3 regions of the Streptomyces sp. NPDC015130 genome follow, and region 3 is predicted to be linked to each of the others. Evidence: riboswitches for the same ligand, from Rfam matches in the RefSeq annotation. Region 3 holds a riboswitch; each other region holds the start of a gene.
What was found. Region 3 has a riboswitch for thiamine pyrophosphate ahead of ACF08F_RS26690 (thiamine ABC transporter substrate binding subunit). Riboswitches for the same ligand answer to the same signal wherever they lie in the genome.
Positions count from the first base shown of each region.

Region 1: it holds a riboswitch for thiamine pyrophosphate, as region 3 does, so the genes downstream of both, thiC (phosphomethylpyrimidine synthase ThiC) here and ACF08F_RS26690 (thiamine ABC transporter substrate binding subunit) in region 3, are expected to answer to the same signal.
Region 2: it holds a riboswitch for thiamine pyrophosphate, as region 3 does, so the genes downstream of both, thiO (glycine oxidase ThiO) here and ACF08F_RS26690 (thiamine ABC transporter substrate binding subunit) in region 3, are expected to answer to the same signal.

Region 1 is NZ_JBIBVC010000001.1:191,937-196,309, forward strand. Features, by position in the region: gene ACF08F_RS00915 (hypothetical protein) at 1-633, shown strand, start outside; gene thiC (phosphomethylpyrimidine synthase ThiC) at 754-2,523, opposite strand; TPP riboswitch at 2,517-2,651, opposite strand; gene ACF08F_RS00925 (YibE/F family protein) at 2,723-4,165, shown strand; gene ACF08F_RS00930 (SsgA family sporulation/cell division regulator) at 4,205-4,373, opposite strand, start outside.
Region 2 is NZ_JBIBVC010000002.1:268,560-272,932, reverse strand. Features, by position in the region: gene pknB (Stk1 family PASTA domain-containing Ser/Thr kinase) at 1-67, opposite strand, end outside; gene ACF08F_RS04550 (thiazole synthase) at 158-952, opposite strand; gene thiS (sulfur carrier protein ThiS) at 958-1,158, opposite strand; gene thiO (glycine oxidase ThiO) at 1,155-2,309, opposite strand; TPP riboswitch at 2,307-2,419, opposite strand; gene ACF08F_RS04535 (NAD(P)/FAD-dependent oxidoreductase) at 2,524-3,738, shown strand; gene ACF08F_RS04530 (Rv2175c family DNA-binding protein) at 3,782-4,147, shown strand; gene thiE (thiamine phosphate synthase) at 4,250-4,373, shown strand, end outside.
Region 3 is NZ_JBIBVC010000014.1:103,919-108,291, forward strand. Features, by position in the region: gene ACF08F_RS26685 (ABC transporter permease) at 1-888, opposite strand, end outside; gene ACF08F_RS26690 (thiamine ABC transporter substrate binding subunit) at 936-2,051, opposite strand; TPP riboswitch at 2,135-2,245, opposite strand; gene rlmN (23S rRNA (adenine(2503)-C(2))-methyltransferase RlmN) at 2,275-3,387, opposite strand; gene ACF08F_RS26700 (phosphatidate cytidylyltransferase) at 3,596-4,373, opposite strand, start outside.

The DNA of each region.
Region 1 (4,373 bases), on a different contig from region 3:
CCGTACCTGCTGACCGAGGACCGCGCCGAGTACGAGCGGGTCCTCGACGACGCACTGAGCACCGCCCACGCACGTCCGGATCTCGCCGGAGTAGGGACCCGGCTCACGGTGGGGCAACTGCGCTCCATGGCCCTGAACGCGACAGCGCTGATCACCACCGCGGCGTCGAGCGAGTACGACCACTTCGTCAAGGTCCGCGAGCAGGGCCGCATCGCGGTCGCCACCCGCATACCCGACCAGCAGGACGGCTCCGGCGCGGGGATCGTCGCGATCTTCACCGTCATGGTGCCCGTGCTCTCCGGGTCGGCCGCCTTCATCTTCCTGCTGGTCGGCGCGCTCCTGCACGCGATCGCGCCCACCGTGGTCTTCGGCGCGACGCTGCTGACGGCCGGGCTGGTCTTCGGCGCGGTCGCCGCTGCCGGGCTGCTCTGCGCGGCGGCGGGAATCCTCCGTACCGCCCTGCGCAACAGCCCGACCGCGACGGTCACCGCCGGTGCGCCGGCCGCCTCGGCGGACGACGAGCTGTCCCGCGCGCGGGAAGCCTGGCGCCTCGCCCTGCTCGAACGAGGCGTCGTCCCGTTCCTCCGCGCCGCCCTCGCGGCCACGGCCCAGGACGACGACACCTCGGCCTGAGGACGGCACGTCCACCGGACACCGGCGGCCGCCTCGTACAGGCGCAGCCCCCCGCGCACGGCAACGGCCCGCGACTCCCCCGTGGGTCGCGGGCCGTTGCCTGCTCGGATGCCGACGCGGTCAGTCCGCCAGCGGCAGGTAGACGCGGTTGCCGCTCTCCGCGAACTCCTTCGACTTCTCCGCCATTCCGGCCTCGATCTCCTGCTGCGTGCCACCGTGCTCACGCCGGATGTCCTGCGAGATCTTCATCGAGCAGAACTTCGGACCGCACATCGAGCAGAAGTGCGCGGTCTTCGCCGGCTCGGCCGGCAGCGTCTCGTCGTGGAACTCACGTGCCGTGACCGGGTCGAGCGCCAGGTTGAACTGGTCCTCCCAGCGGAACTCGAACCGCGCGTCCGAGAGCGCGTCGTCCCACTCCTGCGCGCCCGGGTGCCCCTTGGCGAGGTCCGCCGCGTGGGCGGCGATCTTGTACGTGATGACGCCCGTCTTCACGTCGTCCTTGTTGGGCAGGCCCAGGTGCTCCTTGGGCGTGACGTAGCAGAGCATGGCCGTGCCCCACCAGGCGATCATCGCCGCGCCGATGCCGGAGGTGATGTGGTCGTAGGCGGGGGCCACGTCCGTCGTCAGCGGGCCGAGGGTGTAGAACGGCGCCTCCTCGCAGATCTCCTGCTGGAGGTCGATGTTCTCCTTGATCTTGTGCATCGGGACGTGGCCCGGGCCCTCGATCATCGTCTGCACGTTGTGCCGCTTGGCGATCGTGTTCAGCTCGCCGAGCGTCCGCAGCTCCGCGAACTGCGCCTCGTCGTTGGCGTCCGCGATCGAGCCGGGGCGCAGGCCGTCGCCGAGCGAGTACGTGACGTCGTACGCCGCCAGGATCTCGCAGAGCTCCTCGAAGTTCGTGTAGAGGAAGTTCTCCTTGTGGTGCGCGAGACACCAGGCGGCCATGATCGAGCCGCCGCGCGAGACGATGCCGGTCTTGCGGCGCGCGGTGAGCGGCACGTACGGCAGGAGTACGCCGGCGTGCACCGTCATGTAGTCGACGCCCTGCTCGGCCTGCTCGATGACCGTGTCCTTGTAGATCTCCCAGGTCAGCTCCTCGGCCTTCCCGTCGACCTTCTCCAGGGCCTGGTAGAGCGGCACGGTGCCGATCGGCACGGGGGAGTTGCGCAGCACCCACTCGCGGGTGGTGTGGATGTTGCGGCCGGTGGACAGGTCCATGACCGTGTCCGCGCCCCACTTGGTCGCCCAGGTCATCTTCTCCACCTCCTCCTCGATGGAGGAGGTGACGGCGGAGTTGCCGATGTTGGCGTTGACCTTCACCAGGAACCGCTTGCCGATGATCATCGGCTCGATCTCCGGGTGGTTCACGTTCGCCGGGAGCACCGCGCGGCCCGCGGCGATCTCCTCCCGCACGACCTCGGGGGAGACGTTCTCCCGGATCGCGACGTACTCCATCTCCGGGGTGATCTCGCCCCGGCGGGCGTACGCGAGCTGCGTCACCGCCTGGCCGTCCCGGCCGCGGCGCGGCAGGCGCGGGCGGCCGGGGAAGACGGCGTCGAGGTTCTTCAGCCCGCCGCCGCGCGGCGAGGTGTGCTTGATGCCGTCGTCCTCGGGGCGCACGGGACGGCCCGCGTACTCCTCGGTGTCGCCGCGCGCGATGATCCAGTTCTCGCGCAACGGCGCGAGCCCGCGCCGTACATCGGTGTCGATGGTGGGGTCGGTGTACGGACCGGACGTGTCGTACAGCGTCACGTCCTTGCCGTTGGTGAGGTGCACCTGGCGGACCGGGACCCGGAGGTCGGGGCGCGAACCCTCGACGTAGCCCTTGTGCCAGCCCGGCGCGCGGCCGTCCTGGTCGGAGGCAGGCGTGCGTGCATCCTGAATGGTCATGAGACCGATCTCCCTACGCCGGCATTACCCGGTAACAGGTTCGGCGGTCGGCGCAGCCTCCTCCCGTACGTGCGTACGGTGATCAGCGCCCTCTCAGCCCGGTGCTCCGAGCTCCCGCGTGTGCAAAGGTGTCACCACGCTAGCGCCATCCCTGGCGTGCTGAACAGTGGGCCCCCACCGTTCTTGCGATGATCGGTCGGTGACTTCCCCCCAGCAGCCCCCCGAGCCGCACAGCCACGACCCCGGTCCCGACCACGGACAGGGGCAGGGACAGGGACGGGGACACCCAGCCGGCCACGGGCACGCACAAGCGGCAGAACACGGACACGGGCACGGACACGCGAGCGGTCACGGCCACGGGCACAGCCACAGCCACGGCCCCGCCGCCCCCGTCTCCCAGCATCTGCGCAAGGTCATCGCCGCGGTCCTGATCCCCTTCGCCACCGCGGTCCTGGTCGGCCTCGTGGTCCTGTGGCCGGGCGGCACCCCGCCGCACGAGCGCACCGGGGTCGGCTTCGACCGGCAGACCGAGCAGGGCACGGTCGTCTCCGTCGAGCAGGTCGACTGCAAGGACGTGAACGCCGCCCAGGTCCCGCCGACCGGGGACACCTCGACGCCGCAGGGGCGCGAGGCGGTCAACGCCGAGCAGGGGCAGTGCGAGAAGGCGACGATCGAGGTCACGAGCGGCCCGGAGCAGGGGCGTACGTTCACCGAGATCGTGCAGCCCGACGCGCCGCGCCAACTGCACGAGGGGCAGGGCGTGGTGGTGGCGTACGCCCCCGACGCCCCGCGCGACCTGCAGTACTCCGTGACGGACGTGAACCGGAAGCTCCCCCTGACACTGCTCGCCGGGATCTTCGCCGTCGCGGTCGTGGTCGTGGGCCGGATGAAGGGCGTGATGGCGCTCATCTCGCTCGTCGCGAGCTTCCTGGTGCTGACCTTCTTCATCCTGCCGGCGATCCTGGAGGGTTCGAATCCGCTGGTCGTGGCGGTGGTCGGGTCGAGCGCGATCATGCTGATCGCGCTCTACATGTGCCACGGACTCTCGGCCCGCACGTCGGTCGCGGTGCTCGGCACGCTGATCTCGCTGTTGCTGATCGGCCTGCTCGGCTCGCTCTTCATCGGCTGGGCCTCGCTCACGGGCAACACCGACGACAACACCGGCCTGATCCACGGCCTGTACCCGGAGATCGACATGTCCGGTCTGCTGCTCGCCGGCATCATCATCGGTTCGCTCGGCGTGCTCGACGACGTGACGGTGACCCAGACCTCCGCGGTCTGGGAACTGCACCAGGCCGACCCCCGCATGGGGCCGCGCGCGCTGTACCGGGCCGGGATCCGGATCGGCCGCGACCACATCGCCTCGGTCGTGAACACCCTGGTCCTCGCCTACGCGGGCGCGGCCCTGCCGTTGCTGCTGCTCTTCTCGATCGCGCAGAGCAGCATGGGGACGGTGGCCAACAGCGAGCTGGTCGCGGAGGAGATCGTCCGCACGCTGGTCGGCTCGATCGGTCTGGTCGCCTCGGTGCCGGTCACCACGGTCCTCGCGGCACTGGTCGTCTCCGCCGACCGGCCGGCGGCCGACGTCGCCGGGCAGCCCCGGGCGGCGGTACGGGGCGGTCGGCGCCGCCGCGCGAAGTAGGGATCCCGGGTGGGCACCGGGCCCCACGGGCCCGGAGGCTCAGCCGGCGTTCTCCTCCGCGAGGATCCGGCCGAGTGCCGCCTCCAGATTGTCCTCGAAGTCACCGAGTGTCCGTTCCTGACCAAGCGGAACAAGCTTGTCCGTGCGGTCGAGGAAGGCGACCAGCGGCGGAGCGCTGGCCCGGAACAGGGCGCGGTCGCCGCCGACC
Region 2 (4,373 bases), on a different contig from region 3:
GCGCGTCGACGCGGTAGCGGCCGTCGAGCAGCCGCCCGACGAGGGGGTCCTGAAGGGTCGTGTCCACGGCGACGAGTCTACGAGCCGTGGACACGGCCCCCGCGCGGATGTCCCGGTCTTGCAGCGCACCTGTGACGAGCGCCGCAGCCGGACCGGCTCAGAAGGCCGGGCGCTCCGGGTCCAGGTGGGGGCGGCCCTCCACCGGGGACGAGGCCTCCGCGAAGTGGCGGCGGGGGATGCGGCCCGCCCGGTGCGCGAGCCGGCCCGCCTCCACCGCGTGCCGCATCGCCGACGCCATGAGCACCGGCTCCTGCGCCCGCGTCACCGCCGAGGCCAGCATCACCGCCGCGCACCCCAGCTCCATCGCGAGCGCCGCGTCCGAGGCGGTGCCCGCCCCGGCGTCCAGGATCACCGGTACCCCCGCCCGCTCCGCGATCAGCTGGAAGTTGTGCGGGTTGCGGATGCCGAGCCCCGAGCCGATCGGGGAGCCGAGCGGCATGATCGCCGCGCACCCCACGTCCTCCAGCTTCCGGGCGAGGACCGGGTCGTCGTTGGTGTAGGGGAGGACGGTGAAGCCGTCGTCCACGAGCGTCTCGGCCGCGGCGAGGAGCTCCTCGCCGTCCGGCAGCAGCGTCCGCTCGTCGGCGACGACCTCCAGCTTGATCCAGTCGGTGCCGAGCGCCTCCCGGGCGAGCCGGGCGGTCAGGACCGCCTCGCCCGCCGTGAAACAGCCCGCCGTGTTGGGCAGGACCCGGATGCCGAGCCGCTCCAGGACGGAGAGCACCGAGCCCTGGACCGTCGGGTCGAGCCGCCGCATCGCGACGGTGGTCAGCTCGGTGCCGCTGGCGACCAGCGAGCGCTCCAGGACGTCGAGGCTCGGCGCGCCGCCGGTGCCCATGATCAGGCGGGACGAGAACTCCGTACCGCCGAGGACGAACACGTCGTCGGACATCGCGCTCAGCCTCCCTGCACCGCGGTCAGCACCTCGACGCGGTCGCCCTCGCCGAGGAGCGTCACCGCCCATTCGCTGCGCGGCACGACCGCCTCGTTGACGGCCGCGGCCACCCCGGTCGGGGCCGTGCTCAGGGTCGCGACGAGGGCGTCGAGGGAGACGGGGCCGGTGAGCTCGCGCGCCTCTCCGTTCACGGACACGTTCATGCGGGCTGCTCCAGACGGATCGGCGAGAAACGGCGGGGGGTGAAGGGGCGCGCCTCCTCGGGGAGGGTGCCCGTGGTGAGCAGCTCCGCCATGACGTCGCCAGTGAGCGGGGTGAGCAGCACCCCGTTGCGGTAGTGGCCGGTGGCCAGGTGCAGGCCGGGCAGGGTGGTGGGGCCGAGCAGCGGCGCGTTGTCCGGGGACGCGGGGCGCAGTCCGGCCAGCGTCTCGGTGAGCGGGAGCTCGGTGATGCCGGGGACGAGCTCGTGGGCGTCCCGCAGCAGCTCGTACACCCCGCCGGCCGTGACCGTGGTGTCCCAGCCGAGCTCCTCGCTGGTGGCGCCGACGACGAGCTCGCCGTTCTCGCGCGGTACGAGGTAGACGTGGCTGCCGCGGACGACGGCCCGGACGGTGCGGGAGAGGAAGGGGGCGTACGCGGCCGGGATCCGCAGCCGCAGGACCTGGCCCTTCACCGGGCGGACCGGGGGCAGCACCTCGTCCGGCACGCCCGCGAGCCGCCCGCTGAGGCTGCCCGCGGCGAGGACGACCTGCTCGGCCGTCAGCTCCTCACCGTCGGCGAGGAGGACCCCGCGGGCCCGGTCGCGCACGACCGTCAGGCGCTCCGCGAGGACGCGGTGGAAGACCACCCCGGCCCGCTCGCAGGCGAGGAGCAGCGCGGCGGCCAGTCGGCGCGGGTCGACCTGGTGGTCGCCGTCCACGCGCAGCCCGCCGCGCACACCCGGGGCCAGCATCGGTTCGAGGCGGCGGCAGTCGCGCCCGCTCAGCCACTCCGACGAGAGGCCGCAGCGCGTCTGGAGGGCGTGGAGTTCGCGTAGATGGGCCCGGTCGTCGGCGTCGAGGGCGACGGCCAGGGTCCCGCAGGCGCGGTAGCCCACGTCGTGGCCGGTGGACTCCTCCAGCTCGGCGACGAACGCGGGATAGCGCGCGGCGGAGGCGAGGTTGAGCCCGAGCAGGGTCTCCTCGCCGTAGTGGAGTTCGGTGACGGCGGCGAGCATCCCGGCCGCGACCCGCGCGGCGCCGCCGCCCGGGTCCGGGTCGACCACGGCGGTGCGCAGTCCGCGCCGCGCGGCCCGCCAGGCCGTGACCAGGCCGATGATGCCGCCCCCGACCACGAGGACATCGGAAGAACGCATGGGCGTCCAGCCCCTCCCTTCGCCGGCATGACCCGGATCAGGTTCGTACGGTCGGAGGCCGCCCAGCCTCCCTCTCAGCCCGGTGCGTCCGGGCTCCCGCGAGTGCTTTACGTCCGTCAGACTAGCCTCCGCCCGCGGCCGGCCACAGACCCCTCCCCGGCCGCTCCCCGGCCCCACACTTCCTGACGGTCCGTCAGATGCGTAAGGTGGTCGGGTGAGCGAGCAGAAGCAGGCCCAGCAGCAGGTCGTGATCGTCGGCGCCGGGATGGCGGGGGTGCAGACCGCCGTCGCCCTGCGCGAACAGGGCTTCACCGGCCCCGTCACCCTCATCGGGGCCGAGCCCCACCAGCCCTACGACCGGCCCCCGCTCTCCAAGGCGATCCTCCTCGGCAAGGCAGAGGACTCCGCCTTCGACGTCGACTTCGAGGCCCTCGACGTCGAACTCCGCCTCGGCCTCGACGTCACCGGGCTGCGCGCCGCCGACCACGAGCTCGACACCGAGGCCGGACCCGTCCCGTACGACGTCCTGGTCGTCGCCACCGGCGCCCACCCGATCACCCTGCCCGGCGCCGAGGGCGTCCCCGGGGTCCACCTGCTGCGCACCCTCGACGACGCCGTGCGCCTCGGCCCCGTCCTGGAGCGCCGCCACTCCGTCGTGGTCGTCGGCGCGGGCTGGATCGGCGCCGAGTTCGCCACCGCCGCGCGCGAGGCGGGCTGCGCCGTCACCGTCGTCGAGGCGGCGGACCGCCCCCTCGCCGGAGCCCTGCCCGCCGAGGTCGCCGCCCCCATGGCCGGCTGGTACGGGGCGAACGGCGCCGAACTCCTCACCCACGCGCGCGTGGACACGGTCGAACCCGGCCGGGTCGTCCTCGCCGACGGCCGCGAGCTGCCCGCCGACGCCGTCGTCGTCGGCATCGGAGCCCGCCCCGCCACCGGCTGGCTCGCCGGCTCCGGCATCGCCCTCGACCCGAGCGGCGCCGTCACCGCCGACGAGCGGCTCCGCACGTCCCTGCCCGACGTGTACGCCGTCGGCGACTGCGCCTCCTACCCCTCCGCCCGCTACGGCGAGCGCCTCCTCGTCCACCACTGGGACAACGCCCTCCAGGGCCCGCGCACGGTCGCCGCGACGATCACCGGCGCCGACACCGGCCCGTACGACCCCGTGCCGTACTTCTGGTCCGAGCAGTTCGGCCGCTTCGTCCAGTACGCCGGACACCACGCGGACGCCGACGAGCTGCTGTGGCGCGGCGACCCGGCGGACGACACCTGGACCGTGCTCTGGCTGCGCGCCCGGGTCCCGGTCGCCCTCCTGGCCGTCGGCCGCCCCCGCGACCTGGCCCAGGGCCGCAAGCTCATCGAGACCGCCACCACCGTCGACCCGGCGCGCGCGGCGGACCCGTCCGTCCCCCTGAAGGCGGCGGTCGGGTAGGGCCCGACTACCGGGTGTCAGTCCGGGATGGCAGGCTTGTCCTGTGACCGAGATTGACGTAAAGATCGATGCGCTCGTCCCCGCCTGGCTCTACGTGCCCGACATCGCGGAGGCGCTCGATGTCGACGTGCTGCGTGTGCGACAGCTGATCAAGGACGGCCAGCTCATCGCCGTGCGACGCGGAGAGAACAGGTCCCTGCAGGTTCCCGCCGCCTTCATCCAGGGCGACAAGATCGTCAAGGGCCTCACCGGACTCCTCACGGTCCTCCGGGACGACGGCTTCACCGACGAGGAGATGCTGGAGTGGCTCTTCACTCCGGACGAGAGCCTGCCGGGCACGCCCGCGCAGGCGCTCAACGAGAACCGCGGCACGGAGGTGAAGCGCCGCGCTCAGGCGCTCGCCATCTGACGCCCGCACGCACCGAAGACACCATCAGCCGGGTGTCGCGGCGACCGGCCCCCACGGGCCGGCCGCCGCGGCACCGGCTACACCGACGGGGGGAACCCACCCATGCCCACGCCTCGTGAGCAGCTCGCCGACGCCCGGCTCTACCTGTGCACCGACGCCCGGAAGCGCCAGGGCGACCTGCCCGACTTCCTCGACGCCGTGCTCTCCTCCGGCGTGGACATCGTGC
Region 3 (4,373 bases):
GAGGACGCCGAGCGGCAGCAGGATCAGCAGCGCCACCGAGGCGAGGACGCCGGCGAGCAGCGCCCACTGCCCGAACCCTCGCGGCCGGCGCGCGGTCCGCTCCGGCGGCACCAGCCTCAGGGCGGTCTCCCGCCGACGTACCGTCCGGGCGTGCACGGCCAGGATCGCCCCGACCGCCGCGAACTGGACGAGAGTGAGGACGGCGGCCGTCCGCAGGTCGAGCAGCCGGGCGGTCTGCCGGTAGATCTCGGCCTCCAGGGTGGAGTACGCGTCCCCGCCGAGGATCTGCACGACGCCGAAGGAGGTGAAGGTGAAGAGGAAGACCATCAGGGCGGCCGCCGACACGGCGGGCACGAGCGCGGGCAGGGTCACCGTCCGCCAGGCCGTCCAGCGCGAGGCGCCGAGGACCCGCGCGGCCTCCTCCTGGCGCGGGTCGAGCTGCGACCAGAGGCCGCCGACGGTCCGGACGACGACCGCGTAGTTGAAGAAGACGTGCGCGAGGAGGATCGCCCACACGCTGGTGTCGAGCCGCAGCCCCCACAGCTCGTCGGTCAGGCCGCCCCGGCCGACGAGCGCCAGGAAGGCCGTGCCGACCAGGACGGTCGGCAGCACGAACGGGACCGTGACCACGGCGCGCAGCACGCTCTTCCCGGGGAAGTCGAAGCGTGCGAAGACGTAGGCGCCGGGCAGCGCCACGAGCAGGGTGAGACCGGTGGAGGCGAGCGCCTGCCACACGGTGAACCCGAGCACGTCGAGGATGTCCGGCCGGCTCAGCGTCTCGCCGATCCGGCCGAACTCCCAAGTGCCGTCGGGCCGGAGCCCGCGCTCCACGATGGAGGCGACGGGCCAGGCGAAGAAGACCCCGAAGAACGCGACGGGCAGGGCCATCAGGCCCAGCCGCGCCGCGCTCCCCCTCAGGTCGCGAGGGCCGCGCCCTACTTCAGGACGAGCGACGACCACTGCTGGATCCACGGGTCACGCTTCTCGGCGATCTTCTCGGGCGCCATGGTCTCCGGCTTCTCGACGACCACACCGTGCTTGGTGAAGAGCTCCGGCAGGGCCGCGTCCTTCGCCACCGGGTTGACGAACATCTGGAGCGGCATGTCCTCCTGGAACTTCTTCGAGATCAGGAAGTCGATCAGCGCCTTGCCGCCCTCGGGGTTCTTCGCCCCGTTCAGCAGGCCCGCGAACTCGATCTGCCGGAAGCAGGTGCCGGTGGAGACCCCGGTGGGGGCCACCTTCGGCTGCGGCTCGCCGTACAGCACCTCGACCGGCGGGCTGGAGGCGTACGACACGACGAGCGGCCGGTCGCCCTTGGCCTGCTTGCCGCCGGCCGAACCCGAGAACTCCTGGTTGTAGGCGAGCTCCCAGCTGTCGACGGTCTTCACGCCGTTGGCCTTGAGCTTCTTCCAGTAGTCCTGCCAGCCCTCGTCGCCGTACTTCGCGGCCGTGCCGAGGAGGAAGCCGAGGCCCGGGGAGGACCGCTCGGGGTTCTCGACCACGAGCAGGTCCTTGTACGCGGGCTTCGCCAGGTCGTCGAAGGTCACCGGCGGCGCCAGCTTCTTGTCCGCGAACCACTTCTTGTCGTAGTTGACGCAGATGTCACCGGTGTCGATCGGCGTGACCCGGTTCTCCTTGTCGAGGCGGTACGTGGCCGGCACCCGGTCGACGCCCTTCGCCTCGTACGGGACGAAGATCCCGTTGTCGAGGGCGCGGGAGAGCAGGGTGTTGTCGACGCCGAAGAAGACGTCGCCCTGCGGGGAGCCCTTGGTCAGGATCTCCTTGTTGACGGCCTCGCCCGCGTCGCCGGCCTTCAGGACCTTGACCGTGAAGCCGGTCTCCTCGGTGAACTCCGCCAGCACCTCCTTGGAGGCGTTGAAGGAGTCGTGGCTCACGAGGGTCACGGTCTTGGGCGCGGGGGCGCCGGACTTTCCGGCGTCGCGGTCCTTGACGGCTTCCGTGCCGCAGGCGGCGAGGGTGGCGACGCCGAGCGCCGCGACGAGCGCGACGGCGGCCCTTCTCTTCGTGCTCGCCGGGATGGTGGTGCTCACTGAGATTCCTCCTGGGTGTGACCAGGAAGAGACGCGGCCCTGCCCGCGTCCGGCGGAACCGGACGCGGGCAGGGCGCAACAGCTTGAGTTAACGACCGAACTTCCTACCCCGAATGACCGGGGCAAGGTTCAGAGGGTCTGCGGTCCTACGGTGACCGCACTCTCAGCGCTGTGGCGCTCCCCTGTCGGAATATGGAGATGTGTTCGACCTCAGAGTACAAGGTCAGCGCTCGGAGGCCGCCAGCTGTCCACAGGCACCGTCGATCTCCTGGCCGCGGGTGTCCCGGACGGTCACCGGAACACCGTGGCGGGCGATGGCCTCGACGAAGGCCTTCTCGTCCTCCGGGCGGGACGCCGTCCACTTCGAACCGGGGGTCGGGTTCAGCGGGATCAGGTTGACGTGCACCCGCTTGTTCTTGAGGAGCCGGCCGAGGAGGTCGCCGCGCCAGGCCTGGTCGTTGATGTCGCGGATGAGCGCGTACTCGATGGAGACCCGGCGACCCGACTTCTCGGCGTACTCCCAGGCGGCGTCGAGGACCTCGCGCACCTTCCAGCGGGTGTTCACCGGCACCAGGGTGTCGCGCAGCTCGTCGTCGGGGGCGTGCAGCGAGACCGCGAGGCGGCACTTGAAGCCCTCGTCGGCGAAGCGCTGCATGGCCGGCACGAGACCGACCGTGGACACGGTGATCCCGCGCTGCGAGAGGCCCAGGCCGTCGGGCTCGGGGTCGGTGAGCCGGCGGATCGCGCCGACGACCCGCTTGTAGTTGGCGAGCGGCTCGCCCATGCCCATGAAGACGATGTTCGAGAGCCGCGCCGGTCCCCCGGGCACCTCCCCGTCCCGCAGGGAGCGCATGCCGTCCACGATCTGGTGCACGATCTCGGCGGTCGACAGGTTCCGGTCGAGCCCGGCCTGCCCGGTCGCGCAGAACGGGCAGTTCATCCCGCAGCCGGCCTGCGAGGAGATGCACATGGTGACCCGGTCCGGGTAGCGCATGAGCACCGACTCGACGAGCGTGCCGTCGTGCAGCCGCCACAGGGTCTTACGGGTGGTGTCGTCGTCGCACGAGATGTGCCGGACGACGGACATCAGGTCGGGCAGCAGCTCCCCGGCCAGCTTCTCCCGCGAGGCGGCCGGGATGTCGGTCCACTGGGCGGGGTCGTGGGCGTACCGCGCGAAGTAGTGCGTGGACAGCTGCTTGGCCCGGAAGGGCTTCTCGCCGATAGCGGCGACGGCTTCCTTGCGCTCGGCGGGCGACAGGTCGGCCAGGTGCCGCGGCGGCTTCTTGGCTCCCTTGGGGGCGATGAAAGTGAGTTCTCCGGGCACTGGACGGGCCACGATCGGGTGTCTCCTCAGACGGCACGAGGTCCGGACAGCCCCGCGTCGGCGGGCAGCGCGGCATGACGATGCCGAAGCCAGGAGACCTCACTGGAGCGCCCTCGCGGCGGCGAGGACGACGGAAGGGCCCGCGGCGCACGCGCCACGAGCCCTTCCAGAGTACCCGCTGTCCGTCAACCCGTTCCGACGGACGAAACCGACCGGCCGGTCAGCTCGTGCCGACGAACAACGCCAGCAGCAGCCACACCACCGGCGCCGTCGGCAGCAGCGAGTCGAGCCGGTCCATGATTCCGCCGTGGCCCGGGAGCAGCGTGCCCATGTCCTTGATGCCGAGGTCCCGCTTGATCATCGACTCGCCGAGGTCGCCGAGCGTCGCGCTCGCCGCCACCGCGAGACCGAGGAGCAGGCCCTGCCACCAGGTCCCGTCGTCGATCATGAACTCCATGCACAGCGCGCCCGCCGCCATCGCGAAGGCCAGCGCGCCGAGGAGACCCTCACGGGTCTTTCCGGGGCTGATCCTCGGAGCCAGCTTGTGCTTGCCGAAGCGCCAGCCGACCGCGTACGCCCCGGTGTCGCTCACCACCGTCAGGATCAGGAAGGTGAGCACCCGCTGCGGACCGTCGTCCGCGGTGAGCAGCATCGCCACGAACGTCGCCAGGAACGGCACGTAGAACGCGGCGAAGACACCCGCCGTGACGTCCTTCAGGTAGCCCTCGGGGGGCTCCGTCATCCGCCAGACGAGCACCGCGAGGGCCGTCAGCGCCATCGCCACCCAGGCGCCCTCGGGGCCCCTGACGTAGCCGGCGACGACCATCGCCGCGCCGCCGACCGCGAGCGGCACGAGCGGCGCCTTGATGGCCTTGCGTTCCTGGAGGCGGGAGGTGAGCTCCCACAGACCGACGACCACGGCGACCGCGATCACCCCGACGAACGCCGGCTTCCAGATGAACAGCGAGGCGATGATGACGGCACCGAGGCCGACACCG